Tomitella gaofuii: one gene and its partner. The protein of the gene in region 1 interacts with the protein of each later gene in a pairwise test. Links are inferred from orthologs where the notes say so. Each region holds a gene or a part of one and is shown in the gene's direction. Other genes may lie near its edges. The genes, in order: H4F70_RS03215 and H4F70_RS16975.

Region 1 (9,397 bases):
GGGCATCAAGAACCTCACCGACGAGGAGGCCGCGGCCGTCGTCGCCGGCGACCGCGAATCCAGCCAGCGCGACCTCTACGAGGCGATCGAGCGCGGCGAGTTCCCCAAGTGGACGCTGTGCGTGCAGGTGATGCCGGAAGCGGACGCCGAGAAGGTGCCGTACCACCCGTTCGACCTGACCAAGGTGTGGCCCAAGGCCGACTACCCGCTGATCGAGGTGGGCGAGTGGGAGCTGAACCGCAATGCGGACAACTACTTCGCGGAGGTCGAGCAGGCCGCGTTCAATCCGGCGCACGTGGTGCCCGGCATCGGGTTCTCCCCGGATCGCATGCTGCAGGGGCGCCTGTTCTCCTACGGCGACGCGCAGCGTTACCGCCTGGGCGTGAACAACTACCAGATCCCGGTCAACCAGGCGCGCTGCCCGGTGGGCAACTTCCACCGCGACGGGACGATGCGGGTGGACGGCAACCAGGGGTCTACCAAGCACTACGAGCCGAACGGCGACGGACTGTGGCAGGAGCAGCCCGGATACGCCGAGCCGCCGCAGACGGTCGGGGCGGTGGCGGACCGGTTCGACTTCCGTGCCGATGACGACGACTACTACTCCCAGCCGCGGGCGCTGTTCAACCTGATGGATGCCGGGCAGAAGCAGGCGCTGTTCGACAACACCGCGCGCGCCATCAAGGGCGCGTCGCCGGCGACCGTCGAGCGGCACATCGCCCACTGCACGGCGTGCGACCCCGCCTACGGCGAGGGGGTGCGGGCGGCCATCGACGCGCTGGGGTGAGCGCGCGGCCGGGGCGGCTCGTCACCCAGTGGGGTCGTACGGCGTCTCCTGGTACACGCAATAATTGAGCCAGTTCGTGAAAAGCAGCTGACCGTGCCCGCGCCACCGGTTCACCGGCGGGGCTGCGGGGTCGTCGTCCGGGAAGTAGTGCGCTGGGGCCGGCACCGGCAGATCCTGGCTCCGGTCACGCGCGTACTCACGGGCCAGCGTGTCCGCGTCGTACTCCGGATGGCCGGTGACGAACACCTGGCGGCCGTCCGGGGTGGCCGCGAGGAACACCCCGGCCTCGTCGCTGCGCGCCAGAACTTCGACCTCGCCCGTCGCCTCGATGTCGTCGGCCCGGACGTCGGTGTACCGCGAGTGCGGGGCCAAAAACTCGTCGTCGAAGCCGGTCGTCACCGCCGAACGGCCGCCGGTGAGCTGATGGCGGAACACTCCCGACAGCTTCCGGGGCATCTCGTACTTGCCCACCCGGTAGTGCCGGTACAACGCGGCTTGGGCGCCCCAGCACACGTGCAGGGTGGACTGGACGTGGGTACGCGACCAGTCCAGGATCCGGGTCAGCTCCGGCCAGTAGTCGACCTGTTCGAAGTCGAGCCGCTCGACCGGGGCTCCGGTGATGATCAGTCCGTCGAAGTGTTGCTCGGACACGTCGTCGAACGTCGAGTAGAACGCGTCGAGGTGGTCGGCCGAAGTGGTGCGCGAGACATGGCTGGCCATGTGCAGCAATGTGATGTCGATCTGCAGCGGAGTGTTGCTGAGCAGCCGCAGCAGTTGCGTCTCGGCGACGACCTTGGCGGGCATGAGGTTCGCGATCGCGATCCGCAGCGGACGGATGTCTTGATGTCCGGCGCGTTCGTCGGACATGACGAAGATCCGCTCGGACTCCAGAATCGTCCGCGCCGGCAGGTCGCACGGCATGGTTACAGGCATCGACGACCACTGTATTCCGGTGTGTGCCCCGGATGCGCCGGACCGTTCACGCTTCGGCCGAGAACGGCGCCCCCCACCGCTCTCCGAACACCATGTCCTCCAGTGCCGGCCGCCGACGCGGCGCGCGGTCCCGCTCGACGATCCTCGGGTCCGCGCCGTCCTCGGTCCCGAGGTGCCCCAACGAGATCATCACCAGCGGCTCGAAGACGTCCGGGATCTGCAAGGCCCGCCGCGCTTCGTCCCGGTCGAATCCCGACATCGGATGCGCGACGAGTCCCATCGACACGGCCTGGAGCGACAGCTGCGCCGTCGCCAGGCCGGCGTCGAACATCGCGTACGGCAGATCGCCCTTGTCGTTGGCCGTCTGCACGACGCCCAGCAGCAGCGCCCCCGCCGACGCCGCCCAGCGCTTGTTCCCGTCAGAGAGCAACGAGGCGAGCGCCGTGTGCGCGGAGTCGCCGCGGAGCCCGGCGACGAACCGCACGGGGAACGTGCCGCCCCAGGAGGCGGCCACCCGAGCCGACTCGACGGCCGCGAGCAGCTCGTCGGGCGTCATCACGGCGTCAGGGTCGAGGTTGCGCGCGCTCCAACGCTGCGCGATCACCGGGTGGATCCGGACGCCGGCGTCCGCCGACCGGTCGGCATGCGGATGAAGCGGTTGCGCGGGCCTCGGCTCGTCGAAGATCTGCGGCACGGCCGCATGGTATCCACGCACGGGCCCGGCGCACCCGCGGCGGTGACCGACGCCTCACCCGCGTGACGTGACGCAGTGCACGCCCCCTGACGCCAACCTGATGCTGCGGCCCGTTGATCGGTACCCTGGATCTCTGATTACGACCGATAGAAACAGTGACCGACCAACGACCTGTGATCGAACAGCACTGTCTGGAGGAACCCTAGCGTGGCAATCGTCGTGCAGAAATACGGCGGATCGTCGGTGGAGAGCGCCGACCGCATCCGGCGCGTGGCCGAGCGGATCGTCGAGACGAAGAAGCAGGGCAACCACGTCGCCGTCGTCGTCTCCGCCATGGGCGATACCACCGATGAGCTCCTGGACCTGGCCCAGCAGGTGAACCCGGTGCCCCCCGCGCGTGAGATGGACATGCTGCTCACCTCGGGTGAGCGCATCTCCAATGCGCTCGTGGCGATGGCGATCAGCTCCCTGGGCGCCGAGGCGCGCTCGTTCACCGGTTCGCAGGCCGGCGTCGTCACCACGGCGGCGCACGGCAAGGCCAAGATCATCGACGTCACCCCCGGCCGCGTGCAGCAGGCCCTCGACGAGGGGTCGATCGCGATGGTCGCCGGATTCCAGGGCGTCAGTCAGGACACCAAGGACGTGACGACGCTGGGCCGTGGCGGCTCCGACACCACGGCTGTCGCCCTGGCCGCAGCGCTCGACGCCGACGTGTGCGAGATCTACTCGGATGTCGACGGCGTGTACACGGCAGACCCGCGGATCGTGCCCGACGCGAAGAAGCTCGACAACATCTCGTTCGAAGAAATGCTGGAGATGGCGGCCTGCGGGTCCAAGGTGCTCATGCTCCGCTGCGTGGAGTACGCCCGTGGAGCGAACCTGCCCATCCACGTCCGCTCGTCATACACCGACAAGCCGGGCACCATGGTGTCCGGATCGATGGAGGATATCCCCGTGGAAGAAGCCGTCCTCACCGGCGTCGCACACGATCGCGACGAGTCGCAGGTCACCGTGCAGGGACTACCCGATTCGCCGGGATACGCCGCCAGCCTGTTCCGTGTGGTCGCCGACGCCGACATCAACATCGACATGGTGCTGCAGAACGTCTCCGAGATGGAGACCGGCAAGACCGACATCACCTTCACACTGCCCACCGACGACACCGCCAAGTGCGTCGAGGCCCTCACCGCGGCCAAGGACCGGATCGGGTTCCGCAACGTGGTGTTCGACGACCACATCGGCAAGGTGTCGCTGGTGGGCGCGGGTATGAAGAGCCACCCGGGCGTGACTGCCACCTTCTTCGAGGCGCTCGCCCAGGCCGGCATCAACATCGACTTGATCTCCACCTCCGAGATCCGCATCTCGGTACTGGTCAAGGACACCGACGTGGACGAGGCCGTCCGCGTCGTGCACAAGGCGTTCGACCTGGGCGGCGACGAGCCCGCCAAGGTCTACGCCGGAACGGGGCGCTGATTCCGATGACCACACTCGCAGTAGTAGGAGCCACCGGCCAGGTGGGCGTGGTGATGCGCCGCCTGCTCGAGGAGCGGAACTTCCCCGCCGACAAGGTGCGGTTCTTCGCGTCCGCGCGCTCGGCGGGCACGACGCTGCCGTTCCGCGACGAGGACATCGTCGTGGAGGACACGGCGGCCACGCCCGATGAGGACCTCAAGGGCATCGACATCGCTCTGTTCTCCGCCGGCGGCACGCTGTCGAAGGAGCAGGCTCCGCGCTTCGCGGCCGCAGGCGCCGTGGTGGTGGACAACTCGTCGGCGTGGCGCAAGGACCCCGACGTGCCGCTGGTGGTCAGCGAGGTCAATCCGGGCGACATGGCGAACCGGCCGAAGGGCATCATCGCCAACCCCAACTGCACCACGATGGCCGCCATGCCGGTGCTGGGGCCGCTGCACGGGGCCGCCGGGCTCCAGCGGCTCATCGTCTCCACCTACCAGGCCGTCTCCGGCAGCGGGCTGGCCGGCATCAAGGAGCTGGCCTCGCAGACCCGCGCCGTCATCGACGACGCGGAGAAACTGGTGCACGACGGTTCCGCCGCCGACTTTCCCGAGCCCGAGAACTACGTGGCGCCTATCGCGTTCGACGTGGTGGCGCTCGCGGGCGGCCTGGTCGACGACGGCTCGGGCGAGACCGACGAGGACCAGAAGCTGCGCAACGAGTCGCGCCGCATCCTCGGCATCCCCGAGCTGCTCGTGTCCGGCACCTGCGTGCGCGTGCCGGTGTTCACCGGCCACTCGCTGGCGATCAACGCCGAGTTCGACCGCCCCCTCAGCGTGGAGGACGCACAGAAGTTGCTGGCGGACGCGCCGGGCGTGGAACTCGTGGACGTGCCCACCCCGCTCGCCGCCGCCGGTCAGGACAACTCGCTCGTCGGCCGCATCCGCAAGGATGAGGGCGTCCCCGAGGGGCGCGGCCTGGCGCTGTTCGTCTCGGGTGACAATCTGCGCAAGGGCGCGGCGCTTAACACCATCCAGATCGCGGAGCTGCTGGTCAAGGAGTAGCCGCAGGGCATCGCCTCGGGCACTGCACGCCGATCACGTACTTTCTGCCGATTCCGGGAGGAGAATCGACGGAAAGTACGTGATCGGAGTTGTGTGCGAGGTGCGTCATGACGGACAAGCGGGCCGACCTCGTCTGTGAGGGCGGGGGCGTGCGCGGAATCGGCCTTGTCGGGGCGGTGGACGTGCTGGCCGAGGCCGGCTACACGTTTCCACGCGTGGCGGGGTCCAGTGCGGGGTCGATCGTCGCGGCGTTCGTGGCAGCGCTGCAGAAGGCGGGCGAACCGCTCGGCCGCCTGCACGACATCGTCGACGCGATCGACTACACCAAGTTCCAGGACCGCAGCCTCGTCGGCCGCGTCCCCCTCGTCGGTTCCATGCTCTCGCTGCTCACCGCGGACGGCATCTACGAGGGCGCCTATCTTGAATCCTTCGTCGCGGGCGTGCTGAAGGACTTGGGGGTGCGGACCTTCGGTGACCTGCGGCTGGGCGAGGCCGACGATGCCGGCCTGGAACGCAAGTACGCCTGGTCGCTGGTGATCACGGCCAGCGACCTGTCCCGGCGCCGGCTGGTGCGCATCCCATGGGACCTGCCCGCGTACGAGAAGGATCCCGACGAGTTCCCGGTGGCGAAGGCGGTGCGCGCCTCGGCGGCGATCCCGTTCCTGTTCCAGCCGGTGCGGGTATCGGGTGCGACGTGGGTGGACGGCGGGCTGGTGGACGATTTTCCCATCGAGCTGTTCGACAGGCCGAACAGCGCCGATCCGCTGTGGCCCACCTTCGGCATCCGGCTCAGCGCGCGCCCGGGCCTGGTGCCGCCGACGCACGCGGTGAGCGGGCCGTTCTCGATCGCCCTGGCGGCCCTCGGCACCCTGCTGAGCAACCAGGATGCGGCCTACATGAACGACCCGTGCACGGTGCGCAGGACGATCTTCGTGCCGTCCGACGCGGTGAGCCCCATCGATTTCGACATCACCGCCGCACAGGTGGACGCGCTCTATGCCAGGGGCGCGGAGTCCGCGCGCGGATTTCTGGCCGGCTGGGACTTCGCCGAGTATGTGACGCAGTGCCGGCACGGATTCGGCGGATGATCGGGCGGTCGGTCAGCCGGTGAAGGCCTGCGCCACGTCGCCGGGCCGCGCGCCCGCGTCGGCGAGGTCGGCACCGCCGCCGCCGTAGTCGGCGAAGGCGGGACCGCACGGCACTCGGGTGGAGACGACGACAGCGACACCGGCGGCGATCGACTGGCGCACTGCCTGCACCACAGCGGCGTTGGCGTTGCCGGGCCCCATCGCCTCGAGCACGAGTCCGCGGGCGCCTACGGCGCACAGGGCGTCGATCGCGGTGGCGTCGACGCCGGGATACAGCGCCACGGTGTCCACCCGGGGGGAGCGGCCCCGCCGAGTCCGGGCGACCGGTCGCCGGTAGTGCGGCCAGCCCCCGTTGCCGCGCCGCGTCCGCCTCCCGCCCGTCCGGCCAGGTCTCGAACCCTTCCAGTGCTGTGGTGCTCGTCTTGCGGGTCCCCCAGACGGGCAACGTCTTCCCGGCGAAAGCGATCCGCGCCCCCGGCGGTGCGGAACCGGGTGCGCCGCCCGCGATGTTCAGGGCGAGGAGCAGGTTCCCGGGTCCGTCGGGCTCGGGGTGGTCGGCGCCGCGCTGCGCGCCGGTGAACACCACCGGCGCGGCGATCCGCGTCTGGGCGACAGTCAGATCGGTGACGAGCGCGGTCTCCTCCATCGTGTCGGTGCCGTGCAATACGACGACGCCGTCGGCGCCCGCGCGCGCCTCGGCCACCGTGCGGGCGGCGATGCCGGCGAGCAGATCGCCGGCGCTGCGCCCGGGTGCCAGTGCGCCGGTGGCGTCGCGCGTGGCCGCGATGGTGCCCCCGGTGGCGAGGACCACCACGCGTGTGTCGGGGCGGGTCACCGGTTGCGGCGGGGTGTGATGCGGGCGTGGGGCAGTGGTGGCGCGGGTAGGCGTTCGATGCTTGCAGGGGCGTGGCTCGCGGGTTCGTGGCCCCCGTACCCCTGCACGGCGCCGAAGCGCGGGGAGTGCTGCTGCCATTCCTCGCGGTATGCGGCGATGTCCTCGTGCGAGCGGCCCACGAAGTTCCACCACATGACGATTTCCTCGCCGAACGGGGGGCCGCCCAGCAGCAGCATGCGGGCGGGGACCTCGGCCAGGTTGGTGATCCGCAGCGTCGGCCTGCCCGCGGCCGCGAAGCCGAGGTCGGCGCGTTCCAGAACGGTCCCGCAGAGATCGACGGCGCCGGCGTCCACCATCAGGCCGTGCTCGAAAGCCGGTTCCACCGTGAACTCGGCGCTCGCGCCCACGGGCAGCAGCAGTTCGGCTCCCAGCAGCGGAGTCGCCGTCCGCACCGGCGACTCCGACCCCAGCAGCCCACCGAGGAACACCCGGGCGGTGAGCCGCCCGGCTCGGACCGGGTCGGGGACGTAGTGCGCGAAGTCGCGCGGGCCGTCGCGATGCGCCTCCGGCAGCGCGATCCACAGCTGCGTGCCGTGCAGCACCGTGGTGGACGGGGTGGACACCTCGGAGTGGCAGATGCCGCGACCCGCGGTCATCAGGTTCAACTCTCCCGGCCGCACCATCGCGTGCACACCCAGGCTGTCGCGGTGCTCGATCTCGCCGGTGAACAGCCAGCTCGCCGTCTGCAGTCCGGTATGCGGGTGCGGCGGGACGTCCATCCCGCCGGAGACGGAGACGTCGTCCGGCCCGTAATGGTCGAGGAAGCACCAGGCGCCGATCAGCGACCGTGTGCGCTGCGGAAGGGTGCGCCGCACCGTCATCGCGCGGGGCCCGCCCAGAGGGACGTCCCGCGGGGAGATGACCTCGATCGCGTGCGCGGCCGGTCCCTCCGCGCCGCACACGACCTCCGGCGGATGCGCCTCGACGTTGCTCATGCCCCGATGCTGCCAGAGATCGCGGTGCGGGTGCGGCCGAAACCGGGCCCGCCGCGGCCGGGGCTGCCGTAGCGTCGGAGGAGAATGCTGCACGCTCCGGTCGATTCGCCGAGGAAGGTGATCACGATGGGTTCAGAGGGGCACGTCTATCGGATGACGGAGGTCGTCGGCTCCTCGCCGGACGGCACCGACGCGGCCATCCGCAACGCCGTCGCCAAGGCGTCGGAGACCATCCGCAACATCGGATGGTTCGAGGTGGTGGAGACCCGCGGTTACGTCGAGGACGACGCGGTGGCGTACATGCAGGTGACGCTGAAGATCGGTTTCCGCGTGGACTGACCGCCGCTGCGGTGGGCCGCCCGCAGCGGCTATGCTCGGATGCGGCGATGGATCTCCGCCGAGGCCGCGCGTCGGCCTGAACCGCCCCGTCCGGGGCTGATGGCTCCTTCCCTTCAGAGGAAAGGAGACGTGTGTCCACACCACCGCACTCCCGGGCGGCGCTGGCAGCCCTGGTCGCCGTGGGCGGCGTCGTCGGCACCTTCGCCCGCCACGGCCTGGGCGTGCTCTTCCCCGATGCCCCGGGGCACTGGCCGGTGACGACGTTCGCCGTCAACATCACGGGGGCGTTCCTGCTGGGGATGCTGCTGGAGATGCTCACCCGGCACAAGCGTGCCGGCTCCGCCGGCCGCGCATCTACCCTCGCGCGACTGGGCGTGGGGACCGGAATGCTCGGCGCTTTCACCACCTACAGCACGCTCGCAGTGGATACCGACCTGCTGGTGCACCGCGGTCACACGGTCGCCGCCGCGTCGTACGCGCTCGCGACGGTCCTGGTCGGCGCCGTCACCTGTGCCCTCGGCATCGCGGTGGGGGCACGCATGCGGTGGCCCGCAGCCGTCGCGCCCGCCGAGCCCCCGGAAGGCGACCGGACATGACGACGCTCTGGGTCGCGCTCGCCGGCGGCGGGGGAGCCACGGCGCGATTCCTCCTGGACGGCGCCATCACGTCCCGCCGCACGCTGCGGTTCCCGTGGGCGACGTTCGCGATCAACGTACTCGGTTCGCTGCTGCTCGGATATCTCACAGGGCTCGTCCTGTTCCAGGATGCTCCGACGGGTCTCACCGTCATCGCGGGCGCAGGATTCTGCGGCGGGTTCACCACGTTCAGCACCGCGAGCGTGGAAACGGTCCGCCTGCTGGAGGCGCGCCGCTACACGGCGGGGCTGGCGAACGTCGCCGGGACGCTCGCCGTCACGGCGGGCGTAGCGGCGTTCGGCCTGTGGCTCGCCTCGGTGTCGTAGGGCGGACGGTGGGCGGCGGACGGCAAATGAGGTACGGAGCCGGAAGGAGTCACGGGATGGACGGCGACGACGGCGGGCACGACCAGTGCATCGTGGTGGGGTTCGACGGGCGGCCTGCCGGACGTGCCGCATTGGCGAAGGCTGCGGAGATCGCGGGGTTGCTGGGAGCGGGCCTGGCGGCGGCCATGGAGCGTCTTCTGGGCGACGCCGTCTCGGTGCAACTGCTCAGGCACGGCCACTGCCCGGTCC
Region 2 (9,515 bases), 3.0 Mb from region 1 along the record:
GGCGCCGACGATGACCTCCGCGTCCAGGCCGTACCGGGCCGCCCGCCACTTGTTCTCCTGCACGTGCCACGGCGGCAGCGCGGGCAGCGTCTCGCCGTCCTCGAGCCGCCGGTCGAGGTCCACCACCAGGCACTGGATCAGCGCGACGATCGACTGCAACTCGGCGAAGGTGGGCACCCCGTCGCACACCCGCACCTCGATGGTGCCCAGGTGCGGCGCGGGGCGGATGTCCCAGCGGACCTCGGTGATGTCGTCGATGACGCCCGTCGCCAGCTGGTCGCGGACGAACCCCTCGTAGCCGGACCAGTCGTCGAAATGGAACGGCAGCCCCGCCGTGGGGAGCTGCTGGAACATCATCGCCCTGTTGGAGGCGTAGCCGGTGTCGTGCCCCGACCACACCGGCGACGACGCGGACAACGCCAGCAGGTGCGGGTACTGCAGCAGCAGGGCGCCGAGGATGGGGAACACCTTGTGCTGCGAGGAGACGCCGACGTGCACGTGCACGCCCCAGATCAGCATCTGCCGGCCCCACCACTGCGTGCGCTCGATGAGCTCCCGGTACCGCTCGCCGCCGGTCAGCTGCTGCACGTCCCAGCGGGCGAAAGGGTGGGTGCCGGCGGAGATGAGGTCGATGCCCGCGCGGTCCGCCGCGGCCCGCACAGCGGCCAGCCCTGCGCGCAGGTCGGCCATCGCCTCGGCGACGTCGACGCACACCCCGGTGACGAGTTCGACGGTGTTGCGCAGCAGTTCGCCGTGCAGCCGCGCCGCCTGCGACGGCTGCTCGCGGCGCACCGCCGTGAGCAACCGTTCGGCGTCATTGCGCAGGTCGCGGGTGCGGCGGTCCACCAGGGCGAGCTCCCACTCGACCCCGATGGTGGGCCGCGGCGAGCCGGCGAACGCGATGGACACGTGCGGCGCCCGGGTAGCGCTCTGTCCGGTGCCCGGTCAGCGGCCCTCGACGACGCCGCAGCTCACGCGGGTGTCATCGGCGGACATGACGACCACGGCGCTGCCCTGCCCCGCCGCGAGCTGCTCCACCTGGACGCCCGGAACGGTGGTGTCGAGGGTGCCGTCGCCGGCGTCGGAGATCGGCAACGTCAGCGTGGTGCCGCCCTCGCCGCCGCCGAGACTGCGGACCTGCCCGGCCGACTGGAACTGGTCCGCCGCCACGCACGCGCCGTTGTCGGTGATGCCGACCTTGTAGATGCCGGCGTCGAGGTCGCTGTCATCCACCTCGACGTTGACGGTGAGGCCGCCCTGCTTGTCGCCGAGCTGCACGGTGCCGACCTGGTCGCCCGCCGCGTTCTTCAGCGCGGCGGTGAACCCGTAGGCCACCTGCGGCTTCTTGGCGTCACCGTCCGTGCCGGCCGCCTCGTTGTGGGCGCCCACCGCACCGCCGTCCGCGGCCGCCGGGTCGGGTGCCCCGGTGAACACGGCCGGAAGCTCATAGGTGGCGTCCGCCGGGGCGGACGTCTCGCTGTTGCTGCACGCCGTGAGCGCGACAGCCGCCACCGCGATGGCCGGCGCCACCAGCCACGGGCTGCGCCGAAGGTGGCTGTGCGAACGGTTGGTCATGGGTCGGCCTCCTCGAAGTAGTGCCCTGAGCATAATCAGGCGGGCTCGTGGCGTGGGACGGTGGTGCGCTCCCGCCGCCGCGGCCCGCGGACCGCGCGGTGATCCGGCCTCCGGCTCACCGGTCCGCGGTGACGATGACGATGACCCCGGGCGACGCGCTCATGATGCCCGGGAAGCGCGGCTCCACCGGCAGCCCCAGCTCGGCGCCCACCTTCTGCGCCGCCGCCTTCTCGGCCGCGCCGTCGCCGTAGTAGACGGCGCTGCGCGGCACCTCGCCGTCGTTGTAGTTGCCGACGTGGGCGACGGACCACCCCTCGGATTCCAGCGTGCCGGCCGTGTCACCGGCGAGTCCCTCGACGGTGCTGTTGTTGTAGACCCGCACCGGCGTCCGTTTGGCCTCCGCGTCGCTGACGTTTCCGGCTGCTCCCGCGGCCGCGGCCTGCGTGGTCGTGGCAGCGGCGCCCGTCGTCCCGGATTCCGGGGCGGTCGTGGATTCCGCAGCCGTCCCGGTCGGCTCCGCCGTCGTCCCCCTCGCGGCGCTCCGCGTCTGCCGCGCCGCATCGGCGGCCCGTGCCGTTCCGCCGGATCCGCCCTGCGCGGCCGTGGTGGGCGCGGACGAACCCGACGCGGCGGCGTCCGCGTCGGAGCCGGACATGCTGAGGAACCCGAGACCGGCGAACACGATCGCGGCGGACAGCAGCACCATCGCCAGTGCCCGCAGCGGAAGTCCCGACGGCTCGGGGGAAGGGGTACTCACCGCAGCGAGTTTAGGTGATGGTGATTCCGAGGCGCCGGGCCGCACGCGCCTTCTGCCTGCTGGCACGCAAGCGCCTGAGCCGCTTCACCAGCAAGGGGTCCGCCGCGAGCGCCTCCGGGCGGTCCACCAGGGCGTTGAGAACCTGGTAGTACCGGGTGGCGGACAGGCCGAACGTCTCCTTGATGGCCTCTTCCTTGGCCCCCGCGAACTTCCACCACTGGCGCTCGAAGGCCAGGATGTCGCGCTCGCGGCGGGTGAGCCCGTCCTCCGGTTGGTGCGCGTCGTCGCCGGTCGTCTCTCGCGCTGCTGCGCCGTCCATCGTCTCCTCGACTCCCCGTTTCTCACGGCCCCGTGCCGCACGGAATGCGTGCCGCACCGCCCGGCGCCGACCCGATCAGGAACGAACCCGGTCAGGAATGACAGCCCTGTGATTCCTGCGGCCATTGAACCACGGTCGCCCGGTCACCCAGGGGACCTGGCCGGGTCGTGTCGGGGCTCCGCACGGCACCGGTCAGGCCGGGGCAGCGCTGCGGACGGCGCGCACTATCCTGTATGACCATGGCAATCCTTCCCATCCGCATCGTCGGCGACCCCGTTCTGCACCAGCCGACGAAGCCGTTCGACGGCGACCCGGCGGACATCGCCGAGCTGATCCGCGACATGTACGAGACGATGGACGCCGCCAACGGCGTCGGCCTGGCCGCCAATCAGGTGGGAGTCGATCTGCGGGTGTTCGTCTACGACTGCCCCGACGACCGGTCGGACCGCGGCGGCGAGCGGCGGCGCGGCGAGGTCATCAACCCCGTGCTGGAGACCTCCGAGATCCCCGAGACCATGCCCGACGAGGACGACGACGTGGAGGGCTGCCTGTCCGTGCCCGGCGAGCAGTACCCGACAGGACGCGCCGACTGGGCGCGGGTCACCGGGCTGGACGCCGCCGGCGAGCAGGTCACCGTGGAGGGCACCGGGTTCTTCGCCCGCTGCCTGCAGCACGAGGTCGGCCACCTCGACGGTTTCCTCTACCTTGATGCGCTGATCGGCCGTAACAAGCGCGCGGCCAAGAAGATGCTCAAGCAGAACGGGTGGGGCGCCCCCGGCAACAGCTGGACCCCCGGCGAGGACGACGACCCGTTCGGCTACTGACACCGGGCCGGGCGTGACCGGAACCGGCCGCAACGACGATGCGCTGACGGGAGGCGACGACGCGATGGGCCCTGGCCGCAGGCATCCGACGCCCGCCGTCGGCTCCCGTGTGGTGCTGCGGTTCCGGCGCGAGCCCGGATCCGTGCCGTCGCAGTCCGACGCGTTGGGCACGCTGGTCGCGCTCAGCCCGCTCGTGCGGGTGAGGACGGCCGACGGCTCCGAGGTGTCGGTGGAACCGGGTCGGGTGGTGGTGCTCAAGTCCGTGCCGCCGCGGCCGGTGCGGACGTCGTCGATCCGCGCCCTCGAGTCCGCGATCGCGTGGTCGCGCCCGGACATCGAAACGGCGTGGGTGTCCGGGTGGGTGGCCCGGGCCGACGGCGCCGACCCGCTGGCCGGAGGCACGGCGACGCCCCTGGCGGACCCGTCGATGCCGGAGGGAGATTTCTTCCACGATCTTCTCGACACCCGCACCCTGGACAGGCTCGACGCGTGGTTCACCGGCCGCGACCTGCCGCTCACCCTGCGCCTGCCCGATCGCCTCGTGCGCCCGCCTGCCGAGTGGCACAGCTTCGGCGAACACCTCGTGCTCACCGCGGATCTGCCGCTGCGCGTGCCGGGTCGGCCTACGGGCGCCGTCACCGGGCCGGCCACCAGGGTCACCGCCGGGGCAACGGCCTCGGCCACCGCCGGGCATGGCGGCGCGGCGCGCGTCCCGCTCGACGCCGCCGGGTGCCCGATGGATGTCGCGGCACGGATCTCCGAGGGTTCCGACGGCCGGGTGTGGGCGGTGCTCACGGTCGAGTCTGCGGAACGGGAACGCGGGCGCGCGGCCGGAGCGGCCCACGATGACGGCGCCGACGGCATGGGCGCAGCGGTGGAGGCGCTGTGCCGGTGGGCGGCCCGCTCCGGGGCGGCCGGCGCGGTGCTCGCCGTGCTCGGGTCCGACGGGGTCACGGGCGGGGACGCTGCCGGGAAAGCGGGCGGCGACGCGGACAGTGCCGCAACCGGTGAGGATCGCCACGATCTGCGGATCGGGTTCGAGGACGCCGCGGTGCGCGCGCTGGGCTTCGCCGATCACCATCGGTGCCGGTACGTCCGCCTGCACCCGGCCCTCTGAGGGGACCCGGGCCCGTCTAGACCGTGATGTGCTGGAAGTCCGGGTTCTTCACGAGAAAGCGCTGCACATAGGTGCACACGGGTCGCACGCGCCAGCCGCGGTCGCGCGCGGCCGTCATGGCGAACTCGACGAGTTCCGCCGCCAACCCACGCCGCCAGTGATCCTCCATGATCACGGTGTGCATGAAGGCCACCTGCGTGCCGACGCCGGCCGTGGCAGCGCTCTCCCCCGGCGTCTCCACCGCGTAGCCGAGGATGCCGATGAGCTCGTCACCCACCCGCAGCTCGAAGCGGTCCTGCGCGGTGTTCTCGACCAGGCCCAAGGCGGGCGTCCCGGTGCCCGGGCCGGCCGCCGTGTCGTTCGCGTTCATCGCACCTCCCGATGTGGGTCGACGAGCGCGTTGCCGCACTCACGACCGTTCTAGCACCGAAACCTGAGAACCGGTCATGATTCACCTGAGTCTTGCGCCGGAGCCGCCCTTTCCGCCGGGGCCAGCAGCCGCAGCGCCCGCGGGTCCGCCGTGATCACCGCAGGCAGACGCCCCAACCGGTCGCCGTCGGCGTAGGCGTTGATGCCGGGTGAGGAGATCTCGATGCGGCGCGCCCGCGTGGTGATCACTTCGGGCCTGTGCACGTGCGTACCGCGGAACACGGTGGGAAACAGCCGCACCAGCGTGCGCCGGGGGATGTAGCGGATGACGGTGACATCGAGCAGGCCGTCGGCCGGGTCGGCATCCGGACAGATGCGCATGCCGCCGCCGTAGCTGCGGGTGTTTCCGACCGCGGCGAGCACGACGTCCTCCTCGATCACCCTGCCCGGCTCCCCCGCGTTGCCGTCGCCCGGCTCGGCAGCGGCACCGTCGAGGACCAGGCGGAACGGCAGCGGCCGCAGGTTGAGGAACTCCGCGAGGATCGCCAGGTTGTAGCGCATGCGTCCGTGCGGCCAGGTCATGCGGTTGGTGCGGTCGCTGACCAGCGAGTCGAACCCGGCCGCGAGCACCGTCCCGAACCAGTGATCCGCGCCGTCCCCCGTGCGGACCCGACCCAGGTCGACCTCCATGACGGTGCCGGCGGTGACGACGTCGGCGGCGGCCTCCGGATCGCCGATGGGGATGCCGTACTCACGCGCATGGTCATTGCCGGTGCCTGCGGGGATGATCCCCAGCGGCACGCCGGTGCCCGCCACGGCCTGCAGTGCGATGCCGATCACGCCGTCGCCTCCGGTGACCACGAGAACATCGGGACGCTCGGCGACCGCCTTGCGTGCCAGCCGCAGCGCGTCGTCCGCATCGTCACCGATCAGTTCGGTGATCGACGCGCCCGACGCCCGCAGGCGCCGCCCCGCACGCTCGGCGATGTCGCGCGCCTTGCCGTGACCCGAATACGGATTCGTGAGCATCGCATAATGCGGCCCGGCGCCGCGGCGGGCGGCCGTCATGGGATCAGCTTTCCGGGATTGAGGATGCCGGCCGGGTCGAGCGTGCGCTTCACCGAGCGCAGTACCGCCACGCCCAGCTCGCCGATCTCCCGGGTCATCCACTCGCGGTGGTCCGCCCCCACGGCATGGTGGTGGGTGATCGTGCCCCCGTGCTCCACGATCGCGTCGCTCGCCGCCCGTTTGGCCGACGCCCACTGCTCGACGGCGTCACCGCGCTGACCGGCGACCACGGTGAAGTACAACGACGCGCCCGTGGGGTAGACGTGCGAGATGTGGCACATGACGAGCGTCGGCGTGCCCGTCTGCCGGAGGGCGTCCGTGAGCGCGGTCGTCACCTCCGCCTTCAGCGCATGCAGGTTGGACCAGGACGTGGCGGTCTCGAGGGTCTCGCACAAGGCGCCGGCATCGAGCAGCGCGTCCCTGAGATAGGGCGCCGAGAACCTGCCTGCGTCCCAATCGCGCGCGGGCTGCTCGCCCAGCGACCGGCCGCCGTGCGCCTCGAACAACGCGCGCGTCTCCGCGTGCCGGGACTCCGCGTGCGCCGCGGTGCCCTCGAACGTGGTGACCGCCAGGCACCCGCCCGTGATCTGCTGCGCCCCGATGTGTTCCGTGGTGGCCAGGTTGATGCCGGTCTCGGCTTCGTCGGACAGGCGCATCACCGTGGGGCCGGCCCCCTGCTGTTCCACGACGCGCATCGCCTCCGCACCCGCGGCGAAGTCGTCGAACGCCCACGCCTCGTACCGCACGGACTCCGGCACCCGGTGCACGCGCAGCCGGACCCGGGTGATGACCCCGAGAGTGCCCTCCGACCCGGCCACGAGCTGGCGCAGGTCCGGGCCCGCCGCGCTGGCCGGAGCCGGCCCGCCCGTCTCGAGCACCCCGGCGGGGGTGACCAGGGTGAGCCCGCTGATCATGTCGTCGAAGCGGCCGTACCCGGCGGACGCCTGCCCCGACGACCGGGTGGCGGCGAACCCGCCGATGGTCGCGTACTGGAAGCTCTGCGGAAAGTGCCCCAACGAGAACCCGCGCTCGCCCAGCACACGCTCCGCCTCGGGGCCCGTGACCCCCGCACCCAGGACCGCCTCCCCTGAGACCTCGTCGAGCGCCTCCAGCCGGTCGAACCTGCGCAGGTCCAGCGAGACCACGGCCGTGTGGCCCTCGCGCACCGGGTTCAGCCCGCCGACCACGCTGGTGCCGCCGCCGAACGGCACGACCGCGATCGACCGCCGCGAGCAGTGCGCGAGGACGCGCGCGACTTCGTCGTCGGTGCCGGGCGCCAGCACCGCGTCCGGCGCATCCTGCCTGGGCGCACGGGTGCGGCGCAACAGATCCGGGGTGGATTTGCCGCCTGCGCGGGACAGCCGGTCGCCGTCGGAGGTACCGACGTGTCCGGCGCCGACGATCTCCACGAAGGCGTCGCGGTCCGCCGCGGGGAGGGCCGACGGCGCAAGCTCCACCTCCGCCGGGCTGCGGCGCGCGGCGTCGGCCACCGATACCCCCAACGCCTGCTCGAGCAGCGAACGGATGCCGTCCGACAGCGCCGTGGCGGCGGACGGGTCGCCCCACGCGTCCCACTTCATCGGGGGCAGCGGCAGCGTATGCGCCGGAAACGCGGATCGAGCACCGCCGGTGGTGGAATCGTCCATCGTCGTGTCCCTCGCGATCTGTCGGGTCGGTGGTGGGCGGATCAGTCAGCCGTCATGCGCGGACCAGCGGCGAACCGGGCGATGGCGGTCCAAGCAGCGGCTGCTGCATCCGCCCGCCGCATGCATTACAGTATTACACATGTTGTCAATCCGTAACGGCGCTTCGGGGGTCACGGCCGGGCGGAGGCCCGCGGCCGCGGCCGACATCGCCCGCGCGCACGAACCGGCGCTCGATCCGGCGCCGGCGCCCGGCCCGGACACCCACCCGGTGGACGACGCCATCCTCGACAGCACCGCGCGCGCGGTGGTGGACCTGGGCGTGGACCGCCTCACGGTGGCGGAGGTGGCGCGGCGCGCGGGGGTCAGCCGTCCCACCGTGTACCGCCGCTGGTCGGGCATGGAAGAAGTCCTGGCAGCGCTGCTCACCCGGGAGATCCTGCGCATCGCCGACGACCGGCCCGCCCTCGCCCGCGACCGCGCCGACCTGGTCGATCACGTCGTGGACATCACCTGGAGGCTGGCAGATCACACCGTGCTGCACGCCGTGCTGCACCAGAGCCCCGAGGTCTTCCGCACCTACGTCCTGACCCGGTTGGGCACCAGCCAGCGCGCCCTGATCGACGTACTCACCACGCACATCGCCCGCTTGCAGCAACAGGGCGAGGTGCGCGCGGGAGACCCCGCACAGCTCGCGACCATGGTCCTGCTCATGGCGCAGTCGGCGATGCAGTCCGCCGGGATCGTCGCGCCCATCCTCGATACCCATGCCCTGTCCGACGAGCTCGCCCACGCACTGAACGGATACCTCGCACCATGAGCACCGCGCACCCCGCATCCTCACTCAACGCCGCACGCCGCGCCACGGAGCTGCAGTCCCTGGCGGACGGCGGCGTCGTCGACCTGCTCGTCATCGGCGGCGGCATCACGGGTGCGGGTGTCGCGCTCGACGCGGCGGCGCGCGGACTCGACGTCGCATTGGTCGAGGCCCACGACCTGGCCTTCGGCACCAGCCGCTGGAGCTCCAAGCTTGTGCACGGAGGACTGCGGTACCTCGCCTCCGGCAACGTGGGCATCGCCCGACGTAGCGCCGTCGAACGCGGCATCCTCATGACCCGCACCGCACCGCATCTCACCCGCACCCTGCCGCAGCTGGTGCCGCTGCTGCCGTCCATGGGCGCGGCGCAGCGCTATCTGACGCGGGCGGGGTTCCTCGCGGGCGACGCCCTGCGCGCCGCGGCCCGCACCCCCGCGTCAGTGCTGCCGAGGTCCCGCAAAGTCGACGCACGCACCGCTATCGCGCTGTCCCCCACCGTCGCCCGCACGGGCCTCGCCGGCGGCTACGTGAACCACGATGGGCAGTTGGTGGACGACGCGCGCCTCGTCGTCGCCGTCGCACGCACCGCTGCAGAGAACGGCGCGCGGATCCTCACCCGGGTCCGCGCCTCCACGGTCACCGGCTCCGGCGCGACGCTCACCGACACGCTGACCGGCGAGTCGTTCGAAATGCGGGCCCGCGCCGTCGTCAACGCCGCCGGCGTGTGGGCGGGCGAGGTGGACCCGTCGATCAGCCTGCGCCCCAGCCGCGGCACGCACCTGGTGCTCGATTCCGCGACCTTCGGCCACCCCACCGCGTCGCTCACCGTGCCGATCCCCGGAGAGACCAACCGGTTCGTCTTCGTCCTGCCCCAGCAGCTGGGCCGGGTGTACGTGGGGCTCACCGACGAGGATGCGCCCGGCCCCATCCCCGACGAGCCGCAGCCGTCGCCGCAGGAGGTCGACTTCCTGCTCGACACCGTCAACACCGCACTCGACGCGCCTCTCACCCGCGACGACGTCCTCG

What was found.
Region 2: the proteins of H4F70_RS03215 (region 1) and H4F70_RS16975 interact in binary tests that used the Escherichia coli proteins (3 or more experiments, as listed by UniProt). The link is inferred for Tomitella gaofuii from one-to-one orthologs.

The regions. Positions count from the first base shown.
Region 1 is NZ_CP059900.1:691,886-701,282, forward strand. The notes cover bases 3,053-5,911. They hold H4F70_RS03215 (aspartate-semialdehyde dehydrogenase), read left to right. Parts: upstream 3,053-3,892; coding sequence 3,893-4,930; downstream 4,931-5,911. Other genes in these bases: H4F70_RS03210 (aspartate kinase), read left to right, coding at 3,053-3,887; H4F70_RS03220 (patatin-like phospholipase family protein), read left to right, coding at 5,038-5,911. In the rest of the region: H4F70_RS03195 (catalase), read left to right, coding at 1-787; homoserine O-acetyltransferase MetA, read right to left, coding at 809-1,720; H4F70_RS03205 (nitroreductase family protein), read right to left, coding at 1,767-2,414; more of H4F70_RS03210, read left to right, coding at 2,622-3,052; more of H4F70_RS03220, read left to right, coding at 5,912-6,018; H4F70_RS03225 (L-asparaginase family protein), read right to left, coding at 6,031-6,300; H4F70_RS03235 (pirin family protein), read right to left, coding at 6,850-7,848; H4F70_RS03240 (dodecin), read left to right, coding at 7,975-8,187; H4F70_RS03245 (fluoride efflux transporter FluC), read left to right, coding at 8,319-8,783; fluoride efflux transporter CrcB, read left to right, coding at 8,780-9,148; H4F70_RS03255 (hypothetical protein), read left to right, coding at 9,205-9,397.
Region 2 is NZ_CP059900.1:3,643,923-3,653,437, forward strand. What follows is about bases 1,706-4,682. They hold H4F70_RS16975 (peptide deformylase), read left to right. Parts: upstream 1,706-2,890; coding sequence 2,891-3,475; downstream 3,476-4,682. Other genes in these bases: H4F70_RS16965 (LytR C-terminal domain-containing protein), read right to left, coding at 1,706-2,332; H4F70_RS16970 (DUF3263 domain-containing protein), read right to left, coding at 2,343-2,651; H4F70_RS16980 (GNAT family N-acetyltransferase, cg3035/Rv0428c family), read left to right, coding at 3,489-4,592; H4F70_RS16985 (GNAT family N-acetyltransferase), read right to left, coding at 4,609-4,682. Also shown: H4F70_RS16955 (glutamate--cysteine ligase), read right to left, coding at 1-909; H4F70_RS16960 (hypothetical protein), read right to left, coding at 946-1,575; more of H4F70_RS16965, read right to left, coding at 1,691-1,705; more of H4F70_RS16985, read right to left, coding at 4,683-4,962; H4F70_RS16990 (diacylglycerol kinase), read right to left, coding at 5,037-6,029; H4F70_RS16995 (FAD-binding oxidoreductase), read right to left, coding at 6,026-7,609; H4F70_RS17000 (TetR/AcrR family transcriptional regulator), read left to right, coding at 7,815-8,492; H4F70_RS17005 (glycerol-3-phosphate dehydrogenase/oxidase), read left to right, coding at 8,489-9,515. UniProt on the Escherichia coli protein: Removes the formyl group from the N-terminal Met of newly synthesized proteins. Requires at least a dipeptide for an efficient rate of reaction. N-terminal L-methionine is a prerequisite for activity but the enzyme has broad specificity at other positions.